Regions from separate parts of the Janthinobacterium sp. GMG2 genome, predicted to be linked through region 1. Evidence: predicted binding sites of a transcription regulator. Region 1 holds the regulator's gene; the other holds the start of a gene.
The links. The regulator sigma-54, encoded in region 1, starts transcription at its own class of promoters, with help from an activator protein. The targets are predictions, from matches to a motif close to TGGCANGNAANCTGCTTT.
Positions count from the first base shown of each region.

Region 2: the regulator sigma-54 is predicted to act here: its motif matches at 5,225-5,242, upstream of urtA (urea ABC transporter substrate-binding protein).

Region 1 covers NZ_JAXAWA010000003.1:609,822-625,911, forward strand. The annotation lists gene lptC (LPS export ABC transporter periplasmic protein LptC) at 1-525, shown strand, start outside; gene lptA (lipopolysaccharide transport periplasmic protein LptA) at 551-1,132, shown strand; gene lptB (LPS export ABC transporter ATP-binding protein) at 1,132-1,887, shown strand; gene SKZ59_RS14865 (RNA polymerase factor sigma-54) at 1,892-3,370, shown strand; gene hpf (ribosome hibernation-promoting factor, HPF/YfiA family) at 3,440-3,802, shown strand; gene SKZ59_RS14875 (enoyl-CoA hydratase/isomerase family protein) at 3,936-5,021, shown strand; gene rapZ (RNase adapter RapZ) at 5,022-5,885, opposite strand; gene hprK (HPr(Ser) kinase/phosphatase) at 6,369-7,304, opposite strand; gene SKZ59_RS14890 (PTS sugar transporter subunit IIA) at 7,341-7,823, opposite strand; gene queF (NADPH-dependent 7-cyano-7-deazaguanine reductase QueF) at 8,157-8,999, opposite strand; gene ilvA (threonine ammonia-lyase, biosynthetic) at 9,134-10,669, opposite strand; gene SKZ59_RS14905 (YqaA family protein) at 10,871-11,362, shown strand; gene SKZ59_RS14910 (DUF3683 domain-containing protein) at 11,621-15,661, shown strand; gene SKZ59_RS14915 (HIT family protein) at 15,658-16,090, shown strand, end outside.
Region 2 covers NZ_JAXAWA010000002.1:37,879-53,968, forward strand. The annotation lists gene SKZ59_RS06165 (Hsp70 family protein) at 1-954, opposite strand, end outside; gene SKZ59_RS06170 (Hsp70 family protein) at 957-2,837, opposite strand; gene SKZ59_RS06175 (DUF2760 domain-containing protein) at 2,834-3,415, opposite strand; gene SKZ59_RS06180 (transglutaminase family protein) at 3,681-4,286, shown strand; gene SKZ59_RS06185 (DUF4349 domain-containing protein) at 4,308-5,096, shown strand; gene urtA (urea ABC transporter substrate-binding protein) at 5,295-6,548, shown strand; gene urtB (urea ABC transporter permease subunit UrtB) at 6,636-8,219, shown strand; gene urtC (urea ABC transporter permease subunit UrtC) at 8,216-9,337, shown strand; gene urtD (urea ABC transporter ATP-binding protein UrtD) at 9,334-10,164, shown strand; gene urtE (urea ABC transporter ATP-binding subunit UrtE) at 10,171-10,869, shown strand; gene SKZ59_RS06215 (HNH endonuclease signature motif containing protein) at 11,034-11,774, shown strand; one part of gene SKZ59_RS06220 (IS5 family transposase) at 11,861-12,196, shown strand; one part of gene SKZ59_RS06220 (IS5 family transposase) at 12,199-12,666, shown strand; gene SKZ59_RS06225 (chromate transporter) at 12,832-13,416, opposite strand; gene SKZ59_RS06230 (chromate transporter) at 13,413-14,000, opposite strand; gene SKZ59_RS06235 (hypothetical protein) at 14,219-14,395, opposite strand; gene SKZ59_RS06240 (hypothetical protein) at 14,657-14,878, shown strand; gene SKZ59_RS06245 (two-component system response regulator) at 15,294-15,893, opposite strand.

The DNA of each region.
Region 1 (16,090 bases):
CTCGAAGTGATGAACAAGAACAGCCAGGACATCAAGGCCAGCAAGCATCTGGATGAGCCCGATTATTTCATCACCAATTTCAGCCTGGTGCGCATGGATTTGACGGGTAAGCCCAGCTATATCGTGTCGGGCACCAAGCTCACGCATTATCCGGCCGACGATTCGTCCGATATCGACCAGCCCTTCGTGCGCAAGCTCACGCCCGGCATGCCGCCGTTGAACATGAATGCGGAACTGGCGCATATCGACCAGGACAATACCAGGCTGCAACTGCACCGCAAGGTCGTGATCGACCGCGCGGCCAGTCCGAAGGCGCAGAACCTGACGGTCAGGACGGAAGCGCTGACGGTGTTTCCGGACGAGGAAAGAATGGAAACGGACGTGCCTGTCGATATCCTGACGGGCACCTCGCGCCTCAATGGCATCGGCATGAAAGCCAATAACGCCACGGGCGTGGTGGAAGTGCAGAATGCGCTGCGCATGGTCCTCCCGCCGAAACCGCGCCCTGCCGCGGCGGCAAAATGACAGAATGAAACAAGGAAACCATACTATGAAGAACATCTTGCTGTTGACCGTATTTTCGCTGGCCATCATGGGCGTGGCGCATGCCGAGAAAGCCGATTCCGAGAAGGAAGCCGTCATCACGGCACGCAGCGGCCACGTCGATGACGTCAAGCAGGTGCGTACCCTGACGGGCGACGTCGTGCTGGTCAAGGGCACCCTGACCATGAAGGCGGGCCGGGCATTGATCACGGAAGACCCGCAAGGCTATCAGTTCATCACCTTCTGGGCCGATCCCGGCAAGCTGGCCACGTTCCGCCAGAAGCGCGATGGCGCGGGCGACCTGTGGGTCGAAGGCGAAGCGGAGCGCGTGGAATACGACAACAAGACGGAAGTGGTGAAACTGTTTTCCAAGGCCAAGCTGACGCGCCTGGAAGGCACGAAAGTGACGGACGTGGCCAATGGCGCCTTCATCTCGTATGACAGCCGCAAGGAAGTATTCAAGATGGAAAATTCCGACAGCGGCACCAGCACCTCCGATGGCGGCAGCGTGCGCATGGTGATCCAGCCGAAGACCAAGGCGCCGGAAGCGGAGAAAGCGCCGGCCACGCCTGCGCCAGGAAAGAAATAATGGACAATACTCGTTGCGGCAGCACCCTGATCGTTCGCGGTCTGCAAAAAACCTATGGCAAGCGGCAAGTCGTGCATGATGTCTCGCTGCAAGTCGAATGCGGCGAAGTGGTGGGTTTGCTGGGCCCGAACGGCGCCGGCAAGACCACCTCGTTCTACATGATCGTCGGCCTGGTGCCGTCGGACGGCGGCAGCATCGACATCAGCGGCGTGGACATTTCCAGCCTGCCGATCCACCGCCGCGCGCAGATGGGCCTGTCCTATCTGCCGCAGGAAGCGTCCGTCTTCCGCAAGCTGACGGTGGAAGACAATATCCGCGCCGTGCTGGAAATCCAGACCGTCGAAGGCCGTCCTTTGAAGAAGGCCGAGATCGAGGAGCGCCTGGATAAGCTGCTGGCCGATTTGCAGATTGAAAAGCTGCGCGAGAACCAGGCCCTGTCCCTGTCGGGCGGCGAGCGCCGCCGCGTGGAAATCGCCCGCGCGCTGGCCACGGATCCCCGTTTCGTGCTGCTCGATGAACCGTTCGCCGGCGTCGATCCGATCGCCGTGATCGAGATCCAGCGCATCGTGCGCTTCTTGAAGGAGCGCAATATCGGCGTGCTGATCACCGATCATAATGTGCGCGAGACGCTGGGTATTTGCGACCGTGCCTACATCATCAACCAGGGCTCGGTACTGGCGTCGGGACGCCCCGACGACATCATCGCGAACGAGTCGGTACGCCGGGTCTATCTGGGCGAACACTTCCGCATGTAAGCCAATGAAACAATCATTGCAGCTGCGCACTTCGCAGCACCTGGCACTGACGCCGCAGTTGCAGCAATCGATACGCCTGTTGCAATTGTCGACCCTGGAATTGCACCAGGAACTCGAGCAACTGCTGACGGACAATCCCCTGCTCGAGCGCCTCGACGATCCGCTCGACCGTTCGCTGCGCCTGCTGTCGGACGGGGCCTTGAGTTCCACGGCGGCGCCGGCCGAAGCGCCGCCCCAGCCGCCAGGCCAGGAGGCGCCCGCGGCGCCAGCCGAAGCGGAAACCTTTGACGGCGAGGCGGGCGAGGGTCCGGCCGCGGCGGATGGCGGCGACAGCGACTGGAGCGAGGCGAGCCGGGGCAAGGCGCCCGACGACGAAGATTCCCGCCCGCAACTCGAGGCCCATCACTGCACCCTGCGCGAACACCTGATGGAGCAGATGCGCGTGACGGTGCTTGAATTGCGCGACCGCGCGCTGGTCGAGCTGATCATCGACGCGCTCGACGACAATGGCTACCTGGAAGAGTCGCTCGACGACATCCTGGCGCGCCTGCCGGAAGAGCTGGAAATCGACGCCGACGAGATGCGTACGGCCTTGTCGCTGCTGCAAAGTTTCGATCCGCCCGGCGTGGGCGCGCGCAATGCGTCCGAATGCCTGGCGCTGCAGATCAAGCGCTTGCCGCACATCGCCATGGTGACGCGGCGCATGGCGCTCGTCATCGTGGAAAAGCACCTGGCCTGGTTTGCCCAGCGCGATTTCAACAAGCTGAAAAAAGCCCTCGATTGCGACGATGAAGACTTGCGCGAAGCACAGACGGTGATTCGCCAGTGCAATCCGCATCCGGGCGCCGTGTTCGCCTCGGACGTGTCCGATTACGTGGTGCCCGACGTCGTCGTCAAGCGCGCGCGCAATGGCTGGCAAGTGACCCTGAACAATGACGTCATGCCGCGCCTGCGCGTCAACGCCATGTACGCCAACCTGCTCAAGCAGGGCAAGGGCGAGGGCGCCATGGGCGCACAGTTGCAGGAAGCCAAGTGGCTGATCAAGAATATGCGCCAGCGTTTCGACACGATCCTGCGCGTGGCACAGGCAATAGTAGAAAGACAAAAGAACTTTTTCTCGCACGGGGCCGTTGCCATGCGCCCCCTTGTGCTCCGTGAAATAGCTGATACACTGGGTTTACACGAGAGTACTATCTCGCGGGTAACAACTCAAAAGTACATGCTGACCCCGCACGGCATGTTCGAGTTGAAATATTTCTTTGGTAGCCACGTCGCCACCGAAGCGGGGGGCGAAGCGTCATCGACGGCGATACGGGCATTGATCGTGCAACTGACAGGAGCAGAAGACCCTAAAAATCCTTTATCCGACAGTAAGATTGCGGACATGCTGGGGGAACAAGGCATGGTGATTGCGCGACGTACTGTTGCCAAATACCGGGAAGCGTTGAAAATTCCGCCAGTGAGCCTGCGTAAGTGTTTGTAAGTTTTTTTCGGTTCCTCTGCGGGCCGGATAGGATGGACCGCACGAACCCGATCATCTTTAGGAGTGTGTATGAATCTCACCATCAGCGGACATCATCTCGAAGTGACACCAGCCATCCGTGAATACGTACAAACGAAGCTGGAACGCGTGAAACGTCATTTCGATCAAGTTATCGATATCGCCGTGATTCTGACCGTGGATAACCTCAAAGAGAAAGAAAAACGTCAAAAGGCCGAAGTCAACCTGCGTTTAAGTGGCAAAACCGTCTATGTGGAAAGCCTGGCACAAGACCTGTATGCCGCGATCGATGCCCTGATCGACAAGCTCGATAGGCAAGTGATGAAATACAAAACCAAAGTGCAAGGGCACGGTAAAGAGGCGATCAAGCATCTGCCAGACAACTCCGAGGAAGACGCCGTCGTCGCCGTTTAAGGCCACCCGCTTCCAGCAGTTGTGATCAACTAAGGGCGCACATTGCGCCCTTTTTTGCGCCCCTACCTTTTGAACACAATGTTCCCCGCGCAGGCGCTAGAATGTTTGTACTTTTACTTTTTTCACGCCTGCCATGAGCGACTTCGTCCAGACTTCCATCCGCAACCGCACGGGCCATATCGTGCTCGACCGTCCGAAAGCCTTGAATTCCCTGTCGCTGGAGATGGTGCGCGCCCTGAGCGCGGCCCTGCTGGCCTGGCGCGACGATCCGCAGGTGGACGCCGTCGTGATCCGATCGAGCAGCGAGAAAGCACTGTGCGCCGGCGGCGACATCCGTTTCTTCTACGATGCGGGCCTGGCCACACCGCAAGGCGGCAGCGCCTTGCTGGAAGATTTCTTTACGGAAGAATACGCGTTAAATCATGTGATCCATTTCTATCCGAAACCGTATATCGCCGTGATGGATGGCGTGGTGATGGGCGGCGGCATGGGCGTGGCGCAAGCCGGGCCCGGCAACCGCCTGCGCATCGTCACGGGCCGCACGCGCATGGCCATGCCGGAAGTCAATATTGGCTTGTTCCCCGATGTGGGCGGCAGCTATTTCCTGTCCCGCCTGGCCGGCCAGCTGGGCCTGTACCTGGGCTTGACGGGCTTGACGATCAGCGCGGCCGACGCCCTGTACACGGACCTGGCCGATGTCTACCTGCCCGAGGCGCAGATGGGGGCGCTGCTGGCCCTGTTCGAGTCAACGCCGGGCGAGGCCTTGCCGGTGGCCATCAAGGCGCTGGCGGCGCCGTTCCAGGCCGAGGCGGGTATCTCCTCGCTGGCGGCGGCGCGCGCGGCGCTGGACCGTCACTTCGGCGCGGGTTCCGTGGCGGCCATCATGGCCTCGCTGGCGCAGGACGACAGCGCGTTCGCCAGCAAGGCGCTGGCGGCCATGCGCCTGCGCTCGCCTTTGATGATGTCGGTAACTCTGGAATTGCTGCAGCGCGGGGCTCACTTGGGCGTGGCCGATTGTCTGCGTCTGGAGCGCACGGTGGTGCGCCACAATTTCGAGCATGGCGAAGTGCTCGAAGGCGTGCGCGCGCTGGTGGTCGACAAGGACAATGCGCCGCGCTGGAATCCTGCCAGCCTGGACGAGGTCGACGCTGCCATGGTGGCGCGCTTTTTCGCACCGGTCTGGCCGGCGTCAGCGCATCCGCTGCGCCACCTGAATTAACTAGGAGCGTTCGCGGTGGCGCAGTACGACGCGCTCGTTGGGGCCGAAGTATTGCGCCAGCCGTTCCGCCATGTACACGGAGCGGTGCTGGCCGCCCGTGCAACCGAGGGCCACCGTCAGGTAGCTACGGTTGTCGGACTTGAATGACGGCAGCCATTTCTCGATGAAGGCGCGGATGTCGGCCAGCAGTTCCAGCGCGCTCGGCTGCGCGTCGAGGAAGGCGATCACGGGCGCGTCGCGGCCATCGAGTGGGCGCAGCGCCAGGTCGTAATACGGGTTAGGCAAGGCCCGCACGTCGAAGACGAAATCGGCGTCCAGCGGCACGCCCAGCTTGAAGGCGAACGATTCGAAGAACAGGGTCAGCGGTGCGCGTTCGGAAGCGATCATATCCTTGATCCAGGCACGCAATTTGTTGGCGCTCAGTTCGGACGTGTCGATCACGTGGCCCAGCTGTTCGATGGCCGACAGGCGTTCGCGCTCTTCCGAGATGCACTCGATCAGGGTGCGGCGGCTGGCCGGATTCTGATTCGGACGCAATTCGTGCGACAGCGGATGGCTGCGCCGCGTTTCCGAGAAGCGCGCCACCAGCGAATGCGTGGTGGCCGTCAAAAACATGACCTTGACGTCGTGCCCCTGGTCGCGCAGCAGCGCCACATTGTGCGGCAGGCTGACGAGCGACTCGGCGCTGCGCGCATCGACGGCGACGGCCAGTTGCGGTGTACCTTCGTCGAGCAGGGTTTGCACCAGGCTGGGCAGCAAGGCCGGTGGCAGGTTGTCGACACAATAATAGCCGGTATCTTCCAGCACATTGAGCGCGACGGATTTACCGGAGCCGGATATTCCGGTGATAAGGACGATATGCATAGCCCGATCATACAATAAAGATCGGCACTCTGCTCCAAGGCAATTATCTTTACAAATTATTGCAATTTGGACTGTGGTATTTCTTTGCTGCACACGTCAACCATGTTGTCGGATTACGCGGGGCCTTGCCCCGCCTCGGCGGCCCCGCTAATCCGACCTACATTGCTAATCCCCGCTCATTGCGAGTCGTTGGTGCAGCAGGGAATTCACGCAGCACTGCTGCGTGGCTGTGTAACGGTTCGCCCTTGCAAGGGCGAACTCCTTGGCAACATTAATCGCCACTCATGGCGAGTCGTTGGTGCAGCAGGGAATTCACGCAGCACTGCTGCGTGCCTGCGTAACGGTTCGCCCTTGCAAGGGCGAACTCCTTGGCAACATTAATCGCCACTCATGGCGAGTCGTTGGTGCCGCAGGGAATTCACGCAGCACTGCTGCGTGCCTGCGTAACGGTTCGCCCTTGCAAGGGCGAACTCCTTGGCAACATTAATCGCCACTCATGGCGAGTCGTTGCCGCTCCATGAACTCCTGCAAGGTATCGATGCCGCGCAGTTGCAAAATGGTATTGCGTACGGCCGCTTCCAGCAGCACGGCGATGTTGCGGCCGGCGGCGACGGGGATGACGACCTTGCGCACGGGCAGGCCCAGCACGTCTTCCGTCGGGAACAGGAAAGGCAGGCGCTCGACTTCTTCTTCCAGCGCGTTGCGGCGCACGAGATGCACGATCAGTTTCAAGCGCATCTTGCGGCGCACGGCCGTTTCGCCAAAGATGGCCTTGATGTCGAGTAAGCCCAGGCCCCGCACTTCGAGCAGGTTTTGCAGCAGGGGCGGGCAGCGCCCTTCGATCATGTTCGGCGCGATGCGCGAGAATTCGACGGCGTCGTCTGCCACCAGGCCGTGGCTGCGCGAAATCAGTTCCAGCCCCAGCTCGCTCTTGCCCAGGCCCGAATCGCCGGTGATCAGCACGCCCACGCCCAGCACGTCCATGAACACGCCATGCATGATGATGCGCTGCGCCAGTTTTTTGGACAGGTAGACGCGCAGGAAGTCGATCACTTGCGCGGCCGGCAGCGGGGTGGAGAACAGGGGAATGTTTTGCTCGTCGCAAATGGCGAGAATGTCGGGCGGCGTTTCCAGCCCTTGCGCGATGATCAGCGCGGGCGGACCGCCGGCGATCAGCTCGCCGATCACGTGGGTGCGCGTATTGACCTTCAGGCGCTGGTAGTAATTGATTTCCTGGTGGCCGAAGACCTGGATGCGGCCCGGATGGATCAGGTTCAAGTGGCCCACCTGGTCGGCGGCCGACGAGACGTCGCCCGAGATCAGGCGCTCGCCGCCGGGGAAGCCGGCGAACCAGCCCAGTTGCAGACTTTCACGATTATCGTCGTACAGGCGTTGTATCGTCAGCGGCGTTTGCAACATGGCAGTCTTCTTCAGGAGTGGAGGAATACCTGAAGTTTAACCCGCCGCTTGCAGACTGGGTTGCCAATTGACGATGCGCGAATGCACGGATTTCGGTTCCGGATCCGTGGCCAGCGCCGTACGGAAGGCATCGTCGGAAAACATTTCGGCGATTTCCGACAGGATTTCCAGATGTTGCTGAGTGACATGATCAGGAATCAGCAGGAAAAACAGCAGATTGACGGGCTTGCCATCGGGCGATTCGAACGGAATCGGCTCGGCCAGGCGCACGAAGGCGCCCAGCGGCGATTTCAAGGTTTTACTGCCCTTGACTCTGCCATGCGGCACGGCCACGCCATGGCCCAGACCAGTCGAGCCCAGGCGTTCGCGGGCAAACAGATTGTCCGAAACGGTAGAGCGGGCGATGCCGTAATTGTTTTCGAAGATCAGGCCGGCTTGCTCGAAGGCGCGCTTTTTACTGGAGACTTCCAGGTCCAGCAGGACGTTTTCGAGGGATAGTATTTTGCTAAGATTAGTCATGACACTCAATGAAATGGTGCAATGCGCAGAGGGCTTGCGAGCCGAATTATAGGCCTGTTTCGGCGGCCTGTAACGCCAATTCTCAACAGTATACGCCCGCTGCGGGCGCAGTGGGCGCTACAGCCCACGTGGCCATCATTTTAGCAAAAAAATAACATCGGCGTGTATCGGCTATTTCTTGATTAAAAACACGGCGCGCGCCGGTTTTTCCGCCGCCGAATGCCGATTTTCCGATTTTTCAGCGTCTATGACATGCTCTGCGGCACTACTGCAACGTTGTTTTAAAACACAGCCAACATTCCTGTTGGCATGGTTTTGCGGTGTTGCGCGGTGTTACTGGCGCGCATTGCGCAGATTGCCCGGCATCGTACCCGTGCTGAAATTGCTGCGCCATGGATTGATATCGAGGCCGCCGCGGCGCGTATAGCGCGCATACACGGACAGTTTTTGCGGCTTGCACTGACGCAAGATATCGACAAAGATGCGCTCCACGCATTGCTCGTGGAATTCATTGTGCTCGCGGAAACCGATCAGGTAGCGCAACAGGCTTTCCTGGTCGATCTGCGGCCCCGCATAGTCGATCTGCACGCTGCCCCAGTCGGGCTGGCCCGTTACCAGGCAATTTGATTTGAGCAAGTGCGAGACGAGTTTTTCTTCCACCGGCGCTTCATCCAGGGCGGCTTTCAGCAGCAGCGGCGAAGGCGTGTATTGCGTGATTTCCAGGTCCAGGCGGTCGAGCAGCACGCCGTTGAATTCGCCCATTTTCAGTTTGCCGAAATCTTCCTGCAAGGTCAGTTCCACTTGCACGGGCGCGCCGAAGCCGTTCGACAAATCCTGCTTGAGCAGGGCCAGCAGCGCTTCGGGGTTGTCCAGCTTGGTCTGGTTGAACGAGTTCAGGTACAGCTTGAACGATTTCGACTCGATGATGTTCGGCGAATCGGCCGGCGCGCTGACCTTGGCGATGGCCACCTGCGGCTTGCCGCGCTGGTTCAGCCACGACAGTTCATACGCATTCCAGATATCGAGGCCGAAGAAGGGCAGAGTGCCGCGCAGTTCCAGCTCGTCGCGCTTGCCCTGGCGTGGAATCGGAAACAGCAATTCCGGCGCGTAATCGGTGCGGTAGGCGGAGCTTTTGCCCAGGGGAGATTGTTCGGCGAGATCGTTGGTGGTGGTCATGGTCGTGTGGCGTGAATTCAGTCAAGGATGCATGGTAGCCTATTTCAGCCCAACGGCAAGGACAGGGGTCAGACCCAACGGGGGAATGCGCCCCGGTGGGGCGCATTCCGATCGCGAAGCGACTGACCCTGCTATTACCCAAGGAACAGTTTGTACACAGGATTGCTGCTCTCATCCCAGTAACGGTACCCGAGGGTATCGAGGAAGCGGGCAAATTCGCCCATCTCATCGGGCGGCACTTGCAGGCCGATCAGGATGCGGCCCACGTCGCCGCCCTGGCTGCGGTAATGGCACAGGGAAATATTCCAGTTCGGCGCCATGCTGTCGAGGAAACGCATCAGCGCACCGGGGCGCTCGGGGAATTCGAAGCGGTACAGCAACTCGTCCTGGGCCAGCCGGCTCTTGCCGCCCACCAAGTGGCGGATGTGCGACTTGGCCAGTTCGTCGTGGGTCAGGTCCAGGGTCTTGAATTCGTGCTCCTCGAAGGTCTTCGCCAGCACGCTCGACTCATGCCGGTCGGCAATTTGGATGCCGACGAATACGTGCGCGGCTTTTTCATCGCTGATGCGGTAATTGAATTCCGTCACGTTGCGCGCGCCGATGAGCGAGCAGAAACGCTTGAAGCTGCCCCGCTGTTCGCGCATGGTGACGGCAAACACGGCTTCGCGGAATTCGCCCAGTTCAGCCCGTTCCGCCACAAAACGCAGCCGGTCGAAATTCATGTTCGCGCCGCTGGCGATGGTGACCAGGGTTTCATTGTTGACGGGGTGCTTGGTGAGGCTGGCCCGTTCCACATAGGCCTTGGCACCGGCGATGGCCAGCGCGCCGGACGGCTCCAGAATGCTGCGCGTATCCGTAAACACATCCTTGATGGCGGCGCAGATGGCGTCCGTGTCGACCGTGATGATTTCATCGACATACGCCTGCACGAGACGGAAGGTTTCCTCGCCGGCCAGGCGCACGGCCGTGCCGTCGGCAAACAGGCCCACGTCGTTCAGGGTGACGCGTTCGCCGGCCTTCAGCGAGCGGGCCATGGCGTTCGAATCGACGCTTTGCACGCCGATGATCTTGATGTCGGGGCGAATCTGTTTCACGTAGGCGGCAATGCCGGCGATCAGGCCGCCGCCGCCGATGGGCGCGAAGATGGCGTGGATGGGGCCGGCGTGCTGGCGCAGGATTTCCATGCCGATCGTGCCCTGGCCGGCGATCACGTCCGGGTCGTCGAACGGGTGCACGAAGGTCAGCTTCTGTTCCTTTTCCAAGGTCAGCGCATGGTTATAGGCATCCGTGTAGGACTCGCCGTGCAGCACCACTTCCACGTTCACGCCGCCCCGTCCCTTGACCGCCTCGACCTTCACCAGCGGCGTGGTGGTCGGCATGACGATGACGGCACGGCAACCCATGCGTGCGGCCGACAGGGCCACGCCCTGGGCATGGTTGCCGGCCGAGGCGCAAATCACGCCGCGCTTGCGTTCCGCTTCGCTGAGCTTGGACATCTTGTTGTAGGCGCCACGAATCTTGAAGCTGAACACGCTTTGCATGTCTTCGCGCTTGAAGTAAATCTGGTTGTTCAGGCGCTGCGACAGGGCAGGGGCCAGTTCCAGCGGCGTTTCGGTGGCGACGTCATAGACGCGGGCGGTCAGGATTTTCTTGAGGTAGTCGATGTTCATAGTCTGCAAGCAAGTGATTCTGGGCCAGAAAGGGTCTGGAGCGTGTCTGTCGATAGCGGCGGCGCCGCGGCGGATAGCCTGGCGACAATAATGCTCTGTGGAACTGCGGGCGGGTATGCCTTTGCCGGCCGGCGCGATGTGTGCGGCGCCCAGGCTGCTCTTCATTATAATGGAGAGCCTTACTGCATCGCGAAGTGTTCCATGATCGAATCCGCAATCGCCTGGCTGCTGCAGCTGATCGCAGCACCGGAAGTCGGGCTGACATCGGTCTTTCTGATCAGCTTTATTTCCGCCACCTTGCTGCCGCTCGGCTCGGAGCCGGCCGTGTTTGCCGTCATCAAGGCCAATCCCGCGCTGTTCTGGGCCGCCATCGGCGTGGCCACCCTGGGCAATACCCTGGGCGGTATCGTCGACTACTGGCTCGGCTACCGGGCCAAGCAGGCGTTCGCCAAGGAGCGCGACACGCGCTGGTTCCGCTGGCTGGCCCGCTATGGCGCCAAGACCATGCTGCTGGCCTGGCTGCCCCTCGTGGGCGACCCCCTGTGCACTTTGGCTGGCTGGCTCAAGCTGCCGTTCTGGCCCAGCGTTGCCTACATGGCCGTCGGCAAGTGCGCGCGCTACCTGACCATGACGGGCTTGCTGCTGTACGTGCCCGATGGCGTATGGCACCGGATCGGCCAGATGCTGGCCTGAATGGGACTGCCTGCAACGCCAGTTTGCCCCATTTTTGGGCAGGTCGATAGTTTGCAATAGAGTCCGATTCTTGGCATTTTTGCGTCAAAAAATCATGGAAACTGGTTTTTTATTCGCGTAAAAGAAGGCTTTTCCATATTTGCTATGGGGGCGGATGAGGTGCTTAAACCTTGGGCGGCATAAGGCTGTTCCCGCATGGTGCGGCGCAATAAGATAAAATGGCCCTTTAGGGTCCAGTCTATATCGTCACCACACTCCATGAACGCTCCCGCACAAATCCAAGCTTTACTGGCAGAAACGCCGAATGGTCCCGCAGCAAGCCGCCTGCGCGAAATCCCGTATAACTACACGTCGTTTTCCGATCGCGAGATCGTCATACGCTTGTTGGGGGAGGACTCCTGGCGCCTGCTCGACGAGCTGCGCGGCGCCCGCCAGACGGGCCGTTCCGCCCGCATGCTGTACGAGGTGCTGGGCGATATCTGGGTCGTGCGCCGCAATCCCTACCTGCAGGATGACTTGCTCGACAATCCGAAGCGCCGCCAGGGCTTGATCGATGCCTTGCATCACCGTCTGGCCGAAGTCGACAAGCGCCGCCTGTCCATCGATGCGGCCGGCGGCGACGCGCTGGTGGCCGGCGAAGCGCCGGAAGTGGCCAAGGCGCGCAGCGCCAATGTGGAGTTGCTGCTGAAGGCGGCCAGCAAGGCAGTGGCCGACTTTGGCGACGAATTCCGCAAGACCTACGACTTGCGCAAGCGCACGGTCAAGGTGCTGGGCCGCTACACGGAAAAACACAATGTGCGCTTCGACGGCATGACGCGCGTGTCGCACGTGACGGACGCCACCGACTGGCGCGTGGAATATCCGTTCGTCGTGCTCACACCCGACACGGAAGAGGAAATGGCCGGCCTCGTCAAAGGCTGTATCGAGCTGGGGCTGACCATCATCCCGCGTGGCGGCGGCACCGGCTACACGGGCGGCGCGATTCCGCTGACGCCGATGTCGGCCGTCATCAACACGGAAAAACTCATCACCCTGGGCGCCGTGGAAATGACGGTCTTGCCGGGATTGAGCCACGAATACGCGACGATCAATTCGGGCGCGGGCGTGATCACGAACAAAGTGTCGGAAGCGGCGGAAAAGGCCGGTTTCGTGTTCGCCGTCGATCCGACCTCGGCGCACGCCTCTTGCATCGGCGGCAACGTCGCCATGAATGCGGGCGGCAAGAAAGCCGTGCTGTGGGGCACGGCGCTGGACAACCTGGCCTCGTGGCGCATGGTCGACCCGAACGGCGACTGGCTCGACGTCACCCGCCTCGACCATAACCTGGGCAAGATCCACGATATCGCACTGGCACGTTTCCAGCTGGAATGGCGCCACCCGAGCACGCGCGACGCGACAAAACCGAACGCGCCGTTCAAGACGGAAATTTTGGAAATTCCTGGCCGCAAGTTCCGCAAGGAGGGCCTGGGCAAGGACGTGACCGATAAATTCCTCGCCGGCTTGCCGGGCATCCAGAAAGAGGGCTGCGATGGCTTGATCACGTCGGCGCGCTGGATCTTGCACAAGATGCCGAAATTTGCCCGTACCGTCTGCCTGGAATTCTTCGGCCAGGCGCGCGACGCGATCCCGTCGATCGTGGAAATCAAGGATTACCTGGACGGCTTGCCGGCCAAGGGCGAGCAATACACGAGCATCCGCCTGGCGGGCCTGGAGCATCTGGACGAGCGCTACCTGCGCGCCGTCGGCTACGCCACCAAGTCGAAGCGGGGCGTGCTGCCGAAGATGGCCCTGTTTGGCGACATCGTCGGCGACGATGAAAACGCCGTCGCACAAGCGGCGTCGGAAGTGGTGCGCATCGCCAACACCCGCGTGGGCGAAGGTTTTGTGGCCGTCAGCCCGGAAGCGCGCAAGAAATTCTGGTTAGATCGTGCCCGCACGGCGGCGATCGCCAAGCACACCAATGCGTTCAAGATCAATGAAGACGTCGTGATTCCCCTGAACCGCATGGGCGAATATACGGACGGCATCGAGCGCATCAATATCGAGCTGTCGATCAAGAACAAGCTGCAACTGGCCGACGCCCTGAGCGCGTTCTTTGCCAAGGGTAACTTGCCAATCGGCAAGAGCGACGATGCATCCGACGACCGCGTCGATGATGCGGAAATGCTGGGCGACCGCGCCGAGCAGGCGCAGCAGTTGCTGGCGCAAGTCACGGCACGCTGGACCTATCTGCTGGCCCAGCTCGACCGTCCGCTGGTCGACGCGAAGGCTGAATTGGCCGAACTGGGCATGGAGCGCTTGCTGCCCGTGTTCGAAGCACGCCTGGAAACACAGCCGAACGCGACATTGTTCGACGTGGTGCAGGACCGCACCGTGCGCATCACGTGGAAGCAGGAAATCCGCGCCCAATTGCGCCAGATCTTCAACGGCGCCGCCTTCAAACTGATCCTCGACGAGGCCACCGCGATTCACGCGCGCATCTTGCGTAGCCGCGTGTTTGTCGCGCTGCACATGCATGCGGGCGACGGCAACGTGCACACGAACTTGCCCGTCAACTCGGACAATTACGAAATGCTGCAAGACGCCCACGAAGCCGTGGGCCGCATCATGATTTTGGCCCGCTCGCTCAATGGCGTCATTTCCGGCGAGCACGGTATCGGCATTACCAAGCTGGAATTTTTGACGGAAGAAGAAATCGGCGACTTCCGCAGCTACAAGCAGCGCATCGATCCGGAAGGCCGTTTCAACAAGGGCAAACTGCTGAATCTGCCAGGCATGGGCGCCGACTTGCGCAATGCCTACACGCCATCGTTCGGCCTGATGGGCCATGAATCCTTGATCATGCAGCAAAGCGATATCGGCGCCATCGCCGATAGCGTCAAGGATTGCTTGCGTTGCGGCAAGTGCAAACCCGTGTGCTCGACCCACGTGCCGCGCGCCAACTTGCTGTACTCGCCACGCGACAAGATCTTGGCGACCTCGTCCCTGATCGAAGCCTTCCTGTACGAAGAGCAGACGCGCCGTGGTATTTCCATCAAGCATTGGGAAGAGTTCGAGGACGTGGCCGACCACTGCACGGTCTGCCATAAATGCGTGACGCCTTGCCCCGTCAACATCGACTTTGGCGACGTGTCGATGAACATGCGCAACTTGCTGCGCAAGATGGACAAGAAGAGCTTCAATCCGGGCACTAAGGCCACGATGATGTTCCTCAACGCCACCGATCCCGTGACCATCAATGCCACGCGCAAGGTCATGATCGGCTGGGGTTACAAGGCGCAGCGCCTGGGCCACGATTTGCTGAAGAAGTTTGCCAAGAAGCAAACTAAGGCGCCGCCGCCATCGACGGGCAAGCCGCCCGTCAAGGCGCAGGTGATCCACTTCATCAACAAGAAAATGCCGGGCAACCTGCCGAAGAAATCGGCGCGCGCGCTGCTCGACATCGAAGACGACAAGGTCATCCCGATCATCCGTAATCCGAAGACGACGACGGCCGATACGGAAGCCGTGTTCTACTTCCCCGGTTGCGGTTCGGAGCGCCTGTTCTCGCAAGTGGGCCTGGCCACGCAAGCGATGCTGTGGGAAGTGGGCGTGCAGACGGTCTTGCCGCCGGGCTACCTGTGCTGCGGTTATCCGCAGCGGGGCGCGGGCGAGTTCGACAAGGCCGAGAAGATGATGACGGACAACCGCGTCCTGTTCCACCGCATGGCCAACACGCTCAATTACCTGGACATCAAGACGGTGCTCGTCTCGTGCGGCACGTGCTACGACCAGCTGGCCACGTACCAGTTCGAGAAGATTTTCCCTGGCTGCCGCATCATGGATATCCATGAGTATCTGCTGGAGAAAAACGTCAAGCTGGAAGGCGTCAACGGCACCCGCTATATGTACCACGAGCCATGCCATAACCCGATGAAGCTGCAGGAATCGGGCAAGACCATCAACTCCCTGATCAGCACGGTAGATAACGTGAAGATCGAGAAGAATGACCGTTGCTGCGGTGAATCGGGTTCGCTGGCCGTCACACGCCCTGACATTTCCACGCAAGTGCGTTTCCGCAAGGAAGAAGAGATGGTCAAGGGCGCCGACAAGCTGCGCGGCGACGGTTTTACCGGCGACGTGAAAATCCTCACCAGCTGCCCGTCGTGCCTGCAAGGCCTGTCGCGCTACAATGACGATTCGGGCACGACGGCCGACTACATCGTCGTCGAGATCGCCAAACACTTGCTGGGAGAGAACTGGATGCCGGATTACGTGAAACGCGCCAATGACGGTGGTATCGAACGGGTGTTGGTGTGACCTGCGATCTGTGCACATTGCTGGACGGCTTTGCCAACAAGCAGGGCTGTGAAGCCTTGCTGTGGCGCAGCGAGCGCCTGTCCGTCGTGGCCGTCGATGACGCCGCCTATCCCGGCTTTTGCCGCGTGATCTGGAACAAGCACGTCAAGGAAATGACGGACTTGACGCCTGGCGAGCGCAACTACGTCATGGAAGTCGTGTGGCAAGTCGAGCTGGCCGTGCGCGAAGTGATGCAACCGGAAAAGGTCAACGTGGCCAGTTTCGGCAACATGACGCCGCACGTGCACTGGCACGTGATCCCCCGCTACCGCGACGACGCGCATTTCCCGAACCCGAGCTGGGCTGTCGTGCAGCGCGAGACGGCACCCGAGGTGCTGGCCGCGCGCCGCGCGCTGCTGCCGGCCTTGCGCGACGCCATCATTCAACGTT
Region 2 (16,090 bases), on a different contig from region 1:
GGTGACGGTGGCGCTCTCGGGTGCGTCGTGCGACAGCAGCAGTTCCTTGGCGGCGCGGCAGCGTTCCATCAGCTGCGACAATCGCGCGGCGGACAGTTTCATGCCGCCTTCGTTGCCAGCGGCCATGCGCGTTTCCACCAGGTGGGCCAGCGCCAGATCCATATTGTCGCCGCCCAGTATCAAATGGTTGCCCACGCTGCTGCGCGTGAGCTGCGGTTCGCCGTCGTCATCGAAGGCCACGTCGATCAGGCTGAAATCGGTGGTGCCGCCGCCCACGTCGCAGACTAAAATGCGGCGCGTGTCGGCCAGGTCGTCGCGCAGGGTGGCGCGCCGGCGCTGCAGAAAGTCATAAAAAGCGGCCTGCGGTTCTTCCACCAATCGCAAGGTGGGCAAGCCCGCCATGCGGGCCGCTTCCAGGGTGAGTGCGCGCGCGCCCTCGTCGAACGAGGCGGGGATGGTCAGCACCAGTTCCTGCTCCTCCAGCGGAGCATGCGGGAAGCGGTGATTCCACGCGGCGCGCACGTAGGCGAGGTAGCTGGCGCTGGCCGCCACGGGCGAGACCTTGGCCACGTCGGCATCGGCGCCCCATGGGAGGATGGGCGCCTGGCGGTCCACGTTCGCGTGCGACAGCCAGCTCTTTGCACTGGAAACGAGGCGGCCCGGCACCTGGGCGCCCAGCTGGCGCGCCAGGGTGCCCAGCACGGCATGTTCCAGGTCTTGCTGTGGCCACGGCAGCTGCAAGTCGCCCGCCGCCAGTTCGCCGGCGGCGGGATGGTAGCGCAAGGAGGGCAGCAGCGGGCGTGCACCCACTTCGCCGGGAGCGACCAGCTGCTCGATGGCGAACAGGTTTATTTCAGCCTGCGCATCATTGGCCTTGGCATAGGCGACCACCGTGTTGGTGGTGCCCAGGTCGATGCCGACCAGGAAGGCCGGCTTGCCCTCAGCGCCGCGCATGCTTATGGCTGCGGCGTGCCGCGCACGTCGAATTCCACTTTCCAGCGCTCGGCGCCGTCAGGGGAAACGGCCAGCAGTTCCAGGGTGCCCGCTTCCGTCACGCGCGCGTGCAGCTTGACCTGCACCACGTCGCCAGCCTGACGGCCTTCGGCGGATAACGTCGCCTGGATTTCGCTCAGTTCCTGCAGTTCATCGGGACCCCAGAAGTCGAGCAAGTCGCCGATCTGGTCGTTGCGGCGCGTGGACGAGGCGAAGAAGCGGAAGTGCACGGGTTCGCCCACGACGAGGCCGAATTGCTGGCCCGGCAGTTCCAGTTCGCTGCCTTCTTCCATGCCGAACGGCGCCACGCACAGGGCCTGTATCGGTGGTTCCATGCCGGGGATGGCCGGCATGGCCGACTCGATGGCGACATAGAAGGAACTGGCCGTGCCGCCGCGGATGCGCACGCCATGGCCGCGCCGCACGTAGCTGTAGTAGGCGGCGCCGCGCGCGACGGCCAGGTCCAAGTCGGCTCCGGCCAGCATGCGCGCCGGTTCCGCGCCTTCCATGTACAGCCAGTCGTTGACGGTCGCCATGATGCGCTGGACCAGCAAGTCGGACTTGAAGACGCCGCCGTTGAACAGCACGGCCGTCGGGTGCAAAAAGCTGGCTTCCGCCGACTGGCGGCCCGCAAAGCCTTCCAGTTCGGCAGTCGCCGCCACTTGCCGGCCCAGGAAGGCGGCCAGGTGGCGCGTGATGGCCGCGTCCTGCGCATACGGCAAGCCCAGTTGCGTCAGGCCGGCGCGCGTGCGCACGGCCGGGCGGCTCGACGCTTCCACTTGCGGGAAGAAGCCGTCGAGGATGAAGGTGGACACTTCGGCGCGCGTCAGTTCCGTGCGGATGGAGCCGCCGATCAGTTTCGAGCCGCGGCTCGGCACGACGATCGGCGCCGTTTCCATGCCGCTGTCAGCCAGCAGGCTTTCCTTGGCGCTGCGGCAGCCATACGTGAGTGCGCGCATTTGCCAGGCGTCGAGCTGGGTGCCGTTGGCGGCCAGCTTGCGCGCCACCAGGTGGGCCAGCGCCAGGTCCATATTGTCGCCACCGAGCAGGATGTGTTCACCGACGGCGACCCTGTGCGGTTCCAGCACGCCGTCGCGTTCGAGCACGGCGATCAGCGAAAAGTCGCTGGTGCCGCCGCCTACGTCGACCACTAAAATGATGTCGCCCGGCTTGACTTCCTTGCGCCAACGGCCTTCGCTGGTCTGGATCCAGCTGTACAGGGCCGCTTGCGGCTCTTCCAGCAGAGTGAGCGAGGTGTAGCCGGCCGCCTGCGCCGCTTCCATCGTCAGCTCGCGCGCGGCAGGGTCGAACGAGGCGGGAATCGTGACGGTGATTTCCTGTTCGGCGAATGGCGCTTGCGGGTGGGCGTTGTCCCAGGCCTGGCGCAAGTGCGTCAGGTAGCGCGTAGCGGCCGTGATCGGCGAGATGCGCGCCACTTCCGCCGGTGCGTCGTTCGGCAGGATGGCCGCGTGGCGGTCCACGCCCGGGTGGCACAGCCAGCTTTTCGCGCTCGATACCAGACGGATCGGCGTGGTGGCGCCGCGGCTGCGGGCCATTTCGCCGACGACGAACGGCGCTTCGGCTTCTTCGGTGACCCAGGGCAGGGCCAGGTCGCCGGCCGCCACTTCATCGGCGTGCGGCAGGTAGACGAACGATGGCAGCAGCGGCAATTCTTCGACCGTGCCCGGCGCCGACAGTTGCGGCACTTTCAGCACGCCGTGGCTCGATTGCTCGCCGTCGCTCTCGACCAGGTTCACATACGACAGGGCGCTGTGGGTGGTGCCCAGGTCGATGCCGATGGCGTAGCGCGCGGTGTTCGGGGTGGCGTTCGTTGTGTCGTTCACAGTTCCACCTCGGCCGGTGCGAGGATGGCGGCGTCGTGCTGCGCGCTCAGTTTCGGCAGGCGCACGCTGGACGCGCGCCAGCCGCGGTGGCTGAGGGTACCCGTGAATGGCGCCGAGCCGACCACGTTGCCCGTCAGGCGCACCTGGGCAGAATCAAAACCTTCCTGCAGGACGATGCGGCTGCCCTCTGCTTCCTGGCGCACGGCGTCGATGGTGAAGTATTCGCGCATGACCTTGGCGCAGCCTTCATGCACGACGCGGGCGGCCGCGCCGATGTCTGCGTCCGCATGGCTGCCCAGGTTTTCCTGGGTGAAGTCGATCAAGCGCGCTTCGCGTTGCAGCAGGGCCAGCAATTGCAAGGCGGCGTCCGGCGTCGCTTCTTTCAAGATGACGGGCGCGGCGGCCGGTGTCGGCACGGGGGCTGGCGCCGGGGCCGCTGGCGCGACGGGAGCAGCCTCGGGCAGGGACAGCTTTTCCACGCGGGCCGCATAGGCTGCATCCGACAGGGTGCTGAAGAAGGCGCCGAAAGCCAGCGGGACACGGCGCCAGAACGATGGGTGGGACGATGAAGTGCTCATAGGGAACTCGTTTCTCTGATCTGTAGGGTGGCGTCGGCGGCGCGCCCGGTGGCGGGGCCGCTTCGCAGGGTAGTGCTTGTGCCGGGCCTGTACGGTCGGCTGTGTTTGCCCGCATGATACCAGCTACCGGGCCGCCGCCAAAGTCGCCGCCCCCGGCACGGCGGGCCTGACGCGTGGATTTTCTTTGTTCCTGCGCAAAGAAACGGTGAATGTTGCGAAGCTTCGACTAAAATCGCGCATTATCTTTTCGCATTGCCTTTATGCCATGTCTACCGACTTTTCCCCCGACTTTTCCATATATCTAGCCAGCAGCACCTACATCGACAGCGACCATCCGGCCGTGCGCGCCAAGGCGGCCGCACTGGCGGCCGGTGCCGTGGGCGACGCCGCCATCGCGGCCCGCTGCTTTGCCTTCGTGCGCGACGAGGTGGCACACAGCTGGGATTACCAGCGCAATCCCGTCACTTGCCGCGCTTCCGACGTCTTGCAGCATGGAACGGGATACTGTTATGCGAAGAGCCATCTGCTGGCCGCGCTGCTGCGCGCCAACGGCATTCCTGCCGGCCTGTGCTACCAGCGCCTGGCCGTCGGCGAAGTGGGGCCGCCGTTTTGCCTGCATTGCTTGAATGCCGTGTATCTGCAGGAGTTTGGCTGGTACCGCATCGATGCGCGCGGCAACAAACCCGGCGTCGATGCCGCCTTTGTGCCGCCACGCGAGCAGCTGGCCTTTCCCGTGCTGGCGCCCGAAGAGCGCGACTTGCCGGAAATCTGGGCGGAACCGCTGCCGCAGGTGGTGGCGTCGCTGACGCAATACGCCACCGTGCACGACGTGGCGGCGCACCTGCCCGATATCACATTGCTGCCGCTGTAAAAATAATCCAGGAAAGAAATCATGAAAAAAGTGTATGTAGGTCTGATCGGCCTGATGTTGCTGGCCGGTTGCGGCGGCAAGGGCGAGAGCGGCGGGCAGTCGAGCGCCGCGCGTCTCGATGGCAAGGAAAAGGGCAGCGAGTTTCTTGCCTATGAACATAATGTCAGCGTCGATACGCACGAGGCGCAAGTGCGGCCCCTGTATGAAAAAGTCGTTGCCGCCTGCAAGGCCGATACGGAAAACGGCTGCCTGCTGCTCGATTCCAGCCTCGACAGCGGGCGCTACGTGCATGCGCGCATCAGCATGCGCGCCAAGCCGGCCGGCATCAAGAAGCTTGTCGCGCTGGTCGCGGCCGAAGGCGACGTCACCAGCCAGGGCACCAAGGTGGAAGACCTGGGCCGCCCCGTGCTCGACAGCAAGAAACGCCTGGAGATGCTCAAGCAATACCAGGCGCAATTGCAAGACCTGGAAAAGCGCTCGGGCACGAATGTCGACGCCCTCATCAAGGTGACCAAGGAACTGGCCACCGTGCAAGTGGAACTGGAGCAGGCGACGGCGGCCGACGCGCTGTTGATGCAGCGCATCGATACGGACTTGCTGAACGTGGCCATCAGTGCGGAAGGCAAGCAATCGTTCTGGACGCCCGTCAAGCGCTCGCTGGGCAATTTCACGGACAACCTGTCGGAAGGCGTGGCCAACGCCATCACGGCCATGGCCTACATCCTGCCGTGGCTGATCGCTTTCGTGTTGCTGTTCCCGCTGGGACGCAAGGGCTGGCGCCGCCTGCGTGGAGCGCCGCGCAAGGATTGATGCCGGGATTGTAGCGTCCGGCGCACCGTTTTACGGCAATTTGAAACCTGGCTGCACAGTCCTTGTGCAGCCAGGTTTTTTTTCGTGCGGCGGGAGCCGCGTGCACCATGGCGGACACCTGCTGGCGCTGGCATGCATTCTGCTTTAACAACATCGTATGCCCAGCTCGACCCCCACGAACCCATCACAGGAGTCCCCATGTCACGACGCATCATCCTGAAAGCGGCCGCCGCCGGCGCACTGGCCCTTGCCACCTCCACTTACATGCAGGCAGCCCTGGCCGCCGATACGATCAAGGTGGGCATTTTGCACTCGCTGTCGGGCACCATGGCCATTTCCGAAACGTCGCTGAAAGACGTGGCCTTGATGACGATCGCCGAGATCAATGCCAAGGGCGGTGTGCTGGGCAAGAAACTGGAAGCCGTCGTCGTCGACCCGGCGTCGAACTGGCCTTTGTTCGCGGAAAAAGCGCGCCAGCTGGTGGCGCAGGATAAAGTGGCTGTCGTGTTTGGCTGCTGGACGTCCGTGTCGCGCAAGTCGGTTTTACCCGTGTTCAAGGAACTCAACAGCCTGCTGTTTTACCCGGTGCAATACGAGGGCGAGGAGCTGGAAAAGAATGTGTTTTACACGGGTGCCGCGCCGAACCAGCAAGCGATCCCGGCAGTGGAGTACCTGATGAGCAAGGATGGCGGCGGCGCCAAGCGCTTCGTGCTGCTGGGCACGGATTACGTGTATCCGCGCACCACCAACAAGATCCTGCGTGCCTTCCTGAAAAGCAAGGGCGTCAAAGATAGCGATATCAGCGAGGTCTACACGCCGTTCGGCCACGCCGACTATCAAACCATCGTCGCCAACATCAAGAAGTTTTCCACGGGCGGCAAGACAGCCGTTATATCCACCATCAATGGCGATTCGAACGTGCCGTTCTACAAGGAGCTGGGCAATGCGGGCTTGAAAGCCACGGACGTGCCTGTCGTCGCGTTTTCCGTGGGCGAGGAAGAGCTGCGCGGCATCGATACCAAGCCATTGCTCGGTCATCTGGCGGCATGGAATTATTTCGAGTCCGTCAAGAACCCCGTGAATACGGCCTTCATCAAGCAGTGGAAGGCTTACGCTGTGGCACAAAAACTGCCGAACGCGGGTTCGGTCGTGACGAACGACCCGATGGAAGCGACCTATGTCGGCATCCACATGTGGGCGCAAGCCGTGGAAAAAGCCAAGTCGACGGACACGGACAAGGTGATCGCCGCCATGGCCGGCCAAAGCGTCAAGGCGCCATCGGGCTTCACCCTGACCATGGATGCCACGAACCACCACCTGCACAAGCCCGTGATGATCGGCGAGATCAAGGCCGATGGGCAATTCAATGTCGTGTGGAAAACCAAGGAACCGATACGTGCACAGCCTTGGAGCCCGTTTATCAAGGGGAATGAGGGTAAGCAGAAGTTATGAGTTAGCAGCAGAAAGGCCGGGGTCAGACCCGACGGGTCTGACCCCAGATTTCGCTTGGGCTGAAGTAACGATGAGAGGTCTTTCCGCATGCGTCTGCTACGTCGTATTTTGTTATTACTTTGCCTGTTGCCGCTGTCTGCGCAGGCAGCCATTTCCCCCAACCTGCTCAAACCGCTATCCGGCGACGACCCCGACGCCAGAGTCGCTGCCGTCGCCCAGATCGCCGCCCTGGCCACGCCCGAGGCTGCCAAGGTGCTGCAAGCGTTGCAAGACGACAGCCTGTATGCAGCGCCCGACGGCAAGGTCTACATCGTCGACGGCGAGCAGGCATATGACCCGGCAAACGGCAAGAGCGTGCCGCTGCCGGACGGTATCGACGGCGTCATGGTCAACAACCGCTTGCGCTCGGCCGTGGCTGGTGCCTTGTCGGGGCTGAAACTGCTGGCGCCAGAGCGGGCCACACGGCTGGCCGCTGCGCAGGCGCTGCAGCAATCCGTCGATCCCGCGCAGCTGCCCCTGATCCACAAGGCGCTGGCGCAAGAGAGCGATGCCGAGATCCAGCAGATATTGCAAGTGCTGATCGCCAGCGCCAATCTGCATGCGCCAGACGCCGCCACGCGCAAGCAGGCTGTGCAGGACCTGGCGGGCAGTAGCGATGCCCGGCTGCTGCCCGTGCTGCAAGCCATGCTGGACAAGGGCGGCGAGCCGGACGAAGCCGTGCAGCTGGCCGCCATCGACACCATGGGCCAGATCAAGGGACGAGTGGCGCGCATGGAATTCGCCGGCAATGTGTTCTACGGCATTTCGCTGGGCAGCGTGCTGCTGTTAGCCGCCTTGGGGCTGGCCATCACCTTCGGCTTGATGGGCATCATCAATATGGCGCATGGCGAATTGCTGATGATAGGCGCTTACACGACGTATCTGTGCCAGCTGTTCTTCCGCACCTATCTGCCTGGCCTGCAGGATGCCTACCTGCTGGCCGCCTTGCCGGCCGCCTTTCTCGTCGCGGGACTGGTGGGCGTGACGCTCGAGCGCACGGTGATTCGCTGGCTGTATGGGCGGCCGCTGGAAACCCTGCTGGCCACCTGGGGCATCAGCCTGATCCTCATGCAGACGGTGCGCACGATCTTCGGCGCGCAAAACGTGGAAGTGGCCAATCCCGCCTGGATGTCGGGCGGCGTGACGGTGCTGGGCGGCCTCGTGCTGCCGTACAACCGGCTGGCCATCATCGTCTTCGCCGTCCTTGTCGTGATGGCCGTGTGGCTGATCCTCAACAAGACACGGCTGGGCCTGTTCGTGCGGGCCGTGACGCAAAACCGCCGGATGGCCGATTGCGTGGGCGTGGCCACGGGCAAGGTCGACATGCTGACTTTCGGCCTCGGTTCCGGCATCGCCGGGCTCGGCGGCGTGGCCCTGTCGCAGCTGGGCAATGTGGGGCCGGACCTGGGCCAAAGCTACATCGTCGATTCCTTCATGGTGGTGGTGCTCGGCGGCGTGGGCCAGCTGGCCGGCACCGTCATCGCTGCGCTGGGGCTGGGCGAAGTGAACAAATTCCTCGAACCGGTGGCGGGCGCCGTGCTGGCGAAGATCGCCATTCTCGTGTTCATCATCATTTTCATCCAGCGCCGGCCGCAGGGCCTGTTTGCCATGAAGGGACGCAGCGTCGAATGACTACCTCCTATCAATCCAAGCAGGGCCTGTTCACGCGGCCCGTCTGGCTGGCGATTGCCGCATGCACGCTGCTGGCGGCGCTATTGCCGACTTTTAATCTGGCGTTTGCCGAAGGCCATGCCTTGCACGTGTCCGCTTACACGGTGGCGCTGGTGGGCAAGTTCATGTGCTACGCGCTGGCCGCGCTGGCGCTGGACCTCGTCTGGGGCTACACGGGCATCCTGTCCCTGGGCCACGGCGTGTTCTTTGCCTTGGGCGCGTATGCGCACGGCATGTATCTGATGCGAGCCATCGGCGAGCAGGGCCAGTACCACAGCAGCTTGCCCGATTTCATGGTCTTTCTCGACTGGAAAACCTACCCGTGGTACTGGGCCTTCACGGAACATTTCTGGTACTGCATGGCCCTCGTCGTGCTGGTGCCGGGCGTGCTGGCGTTTGTCTTCGGTTATTTTGCCTTCCGCTCGCGCATCAAGGGCGTGTATTTTTCCATTATCACGCAGGCGATGACGTATGCCTTCATGCTCTTGTTCTTCCGCAATGACACCGGCTTTGGCGGCAACAACGGTTTCACGGATTTCAAGACCATCCTTGGCCATGACATCACGGCGCCCGCTACCCGGGCCGTGCTGTTCCTGCTGACCCTGGCCTTCCTGCTGGCGGCCTTGATCGGCGCGCGTGCCATCGTCCGCTCGAAACTGGGCAGGGTGCTGCAGGGCGTGCGCGACAGCGAGGCGCGCTTGATGTTCCTTGGCTACAACCCGCTGTGGTTCAAGCTGTTCGTCTGGACCTTGTCGGCCGTGCTGTGCGGTATCGCCGGCGCCCTGTACGTGCCGCAGGTGGGCATCATCAACCCGTCCGAAATGTCGCCGGCGAACTCCATCGAGATGGTCGTGTGGGTGGCCGTCGGCGGACGCGGTACCCTGATCGGTCCCATCCTGGGCGCCTTCACCGTCAACGGCTTGAAAAGCTGGTTCACGGCCGCCTTGCCGGAACTGTGGCTGTTCGCGCTGGGCTTGCTGTTCATCGTCGTCACCCTGTTCATGCAGCAAGGCATGCTCGGTGTGTTGAACAAGCTCAAACGCAAGAAAACGGCCGTCGTGGCAGAGGAGGCCGCATGAGTATCCGCATGTTGCCCGGCATGGCCGGCACAGAGACGGGCGCCAGCTATTCGCGCGTGAAAGGCGAGGGCGTCGATACGACGCATGGTGCCATTTTGTATCTGGAAGAAATCAGCGTGTCGTTCGACGGCTTCAAGGCCATCAACAAGCTCAGTCTCGACATTTCCGTGGGCGAATTGCGCTGCATCATCGGCCCTAACGGCGCGGGCAAGACGACGATGATGGATGTGATCACCGGCAAGACGCGACCCACGTCCGGCACGGCCTGGTTTGGCCAGACCATGAATCTGGCGACGATGACGGAAGCGCAGATTGCCCACGCGGGTATCGGCCGCAAGTTCCAGCGTCCCACCGTGTTCGAGCAGCACACGGTGTTCGACAACCTGGAACTGGCGATGAAGATGGACAAGCGCGTGGCGCCCACCCTGTTTGCCCGTTTGACATCCGAGCAGGCAGGCAAGATCGAAGCGATTTTGCGCTTGATTCGCCTCAACGGCCAGGAAGCGCGGCCAGCCGGCTTGCTGTCGCACGGGCAAAAGCAGTGGCTGGAAATTGGCATGCTGCTGATGCAGGAGCCGCAGCTGATTCTATTGGACGAACCGGTGGCCGGCATGTCCGATGCCGAAACGGCGCGCACGGCGGAATTGCTCAATGAATTGCGCGGCAAGCATTCGATCATGGTGGTCGAGCACGACATGGGTTTTGTGACTGACATTGCCCAGCAAGGCATCGTCACCGTGCTGCATGAGGGTGCCGTGCTGGCGCAGGGCCGCATGGACGAAGTGCAAGCCGACGAGCGCGTGATCGAAGTCTATCTGGGAAGGTGAACACATATGCTGGAAGTTGAGCAATTGAATCAATACTATGGCTCCTCGCACACCTTGCGCGGCATCAATCTGTCGGCGCGCAAGGGCGAATGCCTGGCCTTGCTGGGGCGCAATGGCGTGGGCAAGACGACCTTGCTCAAATGCCTGATGGGCGTGCTGCCCGTGGCGCAGGGCAAGGTGGTCTTCCAGGGGCGCGACATCACGAAACTGACGCCGCATGCGCGGGCCAAGCTGGGCATTGCCTACGTGCCGCAGGGGCGCGACATCTTTGCGCGCCTGACGGTCGAGGAAAACTTGCTGATGGGCATGGCGGTGAAGCGGGGCAAACAAGCGTCGCGCATCGATCCCCACGTGTATGAGCTGTTTCCAGTGCTCAAAGAGATGCTGCAGCGGCGCGGCGGAGATTTGTCCGGCGGGCAACAGCAGCAACTGGCCATCGCCCGCGCCCTGCTGGCCGAGCCGCAGCTGATCATCTTTGACGAGCCGACGGAAGGCATACAGCCCTCCGTCATCAAGGATATCGGCAGGGTCATTTCCTTGCTGAAACAACGTGGCGACATGGCCATCCTGCTGTGCGAACAGTATTTCGATTTTGCCCGCGAGCTGGCCGATGAATTCATCGTCCTGTCGCGCGGCAGTGTCGTCGCCAGCGGCAAGGCGGAACAGATGGATGGCGAGGACGTGAAGCGGCACCTGGCCGTGTGACAGCTAGCTAAGGTGGGATTCTCCATTAATATTCATTAAAAGAGCAATCTTGTTATGGATGATTGGAAGGGGGTAGCGGAATTTCAAAATAAAATTCATTTAATTTCCCCGATGCATTACTATAAAAGCACGGCTAACATGGCCCTATTTATAGCGAGATACATTTGAATCCTATACAAATTGACGCGGCGGAACTGCTTTCTTTATTCCAAACAGTTCTTTGGCCAGCAGTTATCACCAAAAACATTGATCCGAAAGCTGAAGACCGTTTTCACTACGATCAACAAAATAACCGCTATCTGAATGGCAACTGGAGTGGCACACCCGTTCAGGTCTCTGCAGGCAGTGCATTTGGTATTCACTTTGTTGAAAAAAAGAAATTGGTTTATGCTGGGGACTATCAGGGATTCGAAGCATGTGAGCCGGCCAACGGACGTAATAAGCTCATTTTGACAAATGTTCAGTGTTATGAAGTTGTGGACTGGGAGGATGCCAGCGACGCGCAAAGTGCGTTGCGGGCAATCCTGAAGCAGGACGGTGCTGTTACCTATTCCTATTATATAAGGTCGAGTGATGATGCCGGACAGGGTGGGCCATGTTTCCGTATGGCGGAAGTCAAAGTAAGGCTGCAGCAAAGTGCTTTCAGGAAAGCTGTTTTTGCTAAAAATAACTTCAAGTGTGTGGTTACCCATTGCAGTGTTGACGCGCTTCTGGAAGCAGCCCATCTGCCTGGCAAAAGCTGGCAAGATGGCGATAACGGTGCAGATGACGGTATTCCTCTCCGGGCCGATTTGCACAGGGCACTCGATGCACATCTCATTATGCTGAATACGAACCATCAACTGATATATGTCGATCCATGCCTTCAAAATGAATATGGCCAGTATATTGTGAAGGCCAATTAAGAACTCCTAACAAAACGTCGCCTAGAGAAACAAACGGCCCCGAAGCTGGTCAAACCCACCTGACATCGTTTTCGGGAGCCGTTCACATGGCCAAAGCACTTCTTCCTGATGACCTGTGGGCGCTGATCCAGCCTTTATTGCCAGTACATCATCCTTCGCCAAAGGGAGGACGCCCTCGCATTGACGACCGCGCCGCCTTGACCGGCATCCTGTTTGTCCTCAAGACAGGCTTGCCTTGGGAATATCTTCCTCGTGAACTGGGCTGTGGCAGCGGCATGAGTTGCTGGCGGCGCCTGCATGCATGGCAACAGGCTGGCGTGTGGCAACGCATCCATGAAGCCATGCTGCAGCACTTGCGGGAATACGACCAGATTCAATGGGAACGCGCCAGTGTCGACTCGGCCAGCGTGCCATCCTCCCCCTAGGCGGACAGCATACCGGCCCCAATCCCACCGACCGCGGCAAGCTCGGTTGCAAGCACCATCTGCTCGTCGACCAACGCGGACTGCCTCTGGTGGCGAGCATATCGGGGGCTCAGGTACATGATTCCCGGATGCTGATCCCGCTGCTCGAAGCCGTCCCGTCAGTGGCAGGCCTGGCGGGCCGGCCACGCAAACGTCCGGCCAAACTGCACGCCGACAAGGCCTATGCATCACGTGCCCATCGGGCCAGGCTACGTAGCAGAGGGATTGCACCGCGCATTGCTCGATACGGCATCGAATCGCGCGAGCGCCTAGGCAAATGGCGCTGGGTTGTCGAACGCACACTCGGTTGGCTTCACCGTTTCCGCCGGCTGCGTATCCGCTACGAGCGCCGAGCCGATATCCACCAGGCATTCCTCTCGCTTGCCTGCATACTCATCTGCTGGCGATATATTCGGAGGTTCTGTTAGGCGCTCTAAAGATCGAATTTTGCCATAACATGGACGTACTCCTTGCACCGGTCGCAACGAACGGGGGTAAGGAGTACATTTACCCTGCACCTATTATCACATGGGGATATTGGAACTTTAAGGTTGGGCAGGTGTATCAGTCTAAGAAATATAAGGAAACAATTTTCACACCAGCTGCAGCCAGCCCAGCACGGCGCCGGCCGCCAGTAGCCACAGCAAATGGATCTTCGTGCGCCAGATGATGAGGCCGGTCACGATGGATAGGCTCCACAAGGGCCAATCCGTGCGGATGTCATGGTTGGCGCCGCCCAGAATCATGCCCGTGGAAATCAGCAGGGCGACGACGATGGGTGCCATGCCTTGCTTGAACGCGCGCACGGGGCGCAGGTCGCGGTTGCGGTAGCCCCATTGGGCCGCCACGTAGGTGAGGGTCGTGCTGGGCAGCATGATGCCCACCATGGTGATGAACACGCCCAGGTAGGCGGCCGTGTAGCTGCCCGCGTTCATGCCCACGTTCCAGCCCATCAGGGCGACGAACAGCACGTTTGGCCCGGGCGCGGCCTGGGCGATGGCGATCGACTCGTTGAATTGCGCCTGGGTCAGCCAGCCATGCTGTTCGACGAGGAAGCGGTGCATTTCGGAGGTGGTCGAAATGGCGCCGCCGATCGACATCAGCGACAGCATCAGGTAGTGGCCGAACAGGTTCAGCCAGTCGCCCGCGCTCAATACCAGTTGCAAGGGCGGATTCATGGGGACAGCTTTCGATAGGTGAGCAGGCAGCCGATGCCGCCCAGGCCCAGCAGGATGTACAGCAGGGGCCAGCGCAAGATCGCCACCATCAGCACACCGAGCACGGTGATGGACAAGGTGAGCCACAGGGGCAGCGGATGCTTGGCCAGCGCGGTCGCCAGTTTCACGCCCGTGGCGGCGATCATGCCGGCCGAGACGGCCGCCATGCCGCGCAAGGCGCCCGCCATCTGCGGATTGTCGCCAAAGCGCGTGTACAGCACGCCCAGCACGAGCACGATGACGAGAGGCGCGGCCAGCATGCCGGCCAGCGCCGTCAGCGCGCCTTTCAAGCCGAAATAGCGCCCGCCCACCATCAGGGACAGGTTGACGACATTCGGCCCGGGCATGATTTGCGCCACGGCCCAGTCTTCGAGGAATTCCTCCTGCGTCAGCCAGCGCTTGCGCTCGACCATCTCGCGCTGGATCACGGCCAGCACGCCGCCAAAGCCCTGCAGGGCCAGCCAGGTGAACGAGAAGAACAGGTCGGCAAGCGAAGCTGGTTGCGGACGGGGCAGGTCGGGCGGAAGCGTGGAAGGTGCGGGCATGGCTGATTATCGCCGTGCCTGCTTCGCCTTGTCCATGCTTATGTCCATACATAGTTGCTGGCGTGGCTTATAACACCTAACAAAACCGTAGCGAGCGGAAGTAAGGCTCGGCGCCCCCGTTGGCTTGAGAAGCGCAACTGTACGAAGTACGGGGCCGCCGAGGCAGTGAGCATCGCAGACCGCAAATTACGACGCGCAGTAGGTTTTGATAGGTGTTCTCAGCCCCCGCCGATGCCGGCGATAACCACGCCCGTGCCGCCGCACATGGGGCAGGGCTGGCCATCGGCCTTGGCGCCCCGGCCCTGGCAATGCGTGCAGACGTTTTCACCGGTTCCGGGAGTGCCGGGAGGGGCGATGTCGCCGGGATTTTTGGCTGGTTCGGGTGTTGTATTCATGTCGTGTCTCCTCGTCCATGCAGCGCGAACGCCGCGTGATGGCAGCCAGTCCATACTAGGCTGGCGACAGGCGCTGCGTTTGATCTGCCTTAGACGTGCGGCCTTGTGTATCAGAAAAAAACTGCATGGGAATAACTGGCTGGCATTGACATCGCGCGTTTTTCGGCAATACTTTCGCTGTCACTCTTCCTCGCTGCCATCCCGGCGCCGTTCTCCGCCGCCATGTCCCGCCATGTCTACCTTCCGCAGGAGTCATTCATCATGCTGAGTTCCCAAGAAACCTTGCACATGCCCGTCAAACCCGTGGCGCTGCATGCCCGCGTCGACCAGAAGATGTGCGATATCGTCAACCTGGGCATCGCCGTGCAGGCAGCCTTCAGCACCTTGTGCGCGCTGGAATACCTGAAGTCATACAATATCGCCCCCGAGCTGATCGAGCGCGTGCTGCTGCATCCGGAGCAGCGCCGCCAGACCGTGCATTGAGTATCCGCATTGCAACTGTGTTGCCGGCAGCGTTAGCTCGGTGTTGTCGGATTGATCATTACGGCTCAGTTATGCACAAATGATGGGTTAACGAAATTGCTGAAATAATTTTCCTGTGATTATGTGTGAGTTTCCAAGTGCTTGATTTTAATGGATTTTATTTTTGCTGTTTGATTGAGCAGTTTATTGAAAGCCGCACGGGCTGTGGCTTTGAGGGCTGTCAATAGGGCCTTATCCACAAAGATATCCACAGTCCGTGTGGATATCTGAAAAAGCGCTTAACAATCCGCCACTTAGGAAATTGGGGCCGCCCGGCACATGCGATGGGCCGGCAGGATGGGCCAAAATGGGGCATGCCACAAGCCTGTATGCCTATCCAGTGCTCTGGTTTTATGGCTGAAAGTAGCGGCCGTGTTCAGGGCGTGCCGCCGGCCGGCGCCGCTGGCGTGTTGCCGCACTGGGCCAGGGCTGCGGCGAGCTCGGCGACTTGTTGCTCCGCTTCGCGCAAGGTGGCGTAGGTGCGCAGCGAGGCGATCACGGTGGTGAACAACTTGCGCGTGGTCAGGTCGGTCTTGCACCAGAAATCGTTGATGTCGTAGTCGATGATGATGCGGTGCTCGAGCGCCTGGCCGGGCTGGCCCGTGCGCAGGATGATGCGCACGGCGCTGTTGTGCAGATCTTCGCGGATCTGGCGCGCCACTTGCAGCCCGGCATCCTGGGTTTCCATGATCACATCGAGCAGCACCACGGCGATATCGGATGTGCTGCGCAGCAAGGCCAGCGCCTCGGCGCCCGAATACGCGTGCAAAAAGCTCAGCCTTCGTCCCTGGAAGCTGGCCTGGCTGAGGGCGAATTTGGTCACCACGTGCACGTCGACATCGTCATCGACGATCAGCACGCGCCATGGCGCCGCGGTGGCAGGCTCTGCCGCCGCGTCTGCCCGTTCCAGCGGTTCGTCGACCAGCCAGTCCGGTTCGTCCGCCCCCTTGGCGGCACTATCGCTATCCATGTTCATGCGTTTATCCACCGTTGATCGTGCTCGCTACTCCACACTATGCCAGTCTACGGGGTTTGTCAAAACAATGCTGTTCAAGCAAGACGGCCTGGCGCCAGGATTGCTTATGCACAGCAAAATATATTTTCATGGTGGTGAAGTAACTTTGCTCCAGCGCAAAATCGTGATTGCAAGTCATTGATTTCATTGGGGTAAAA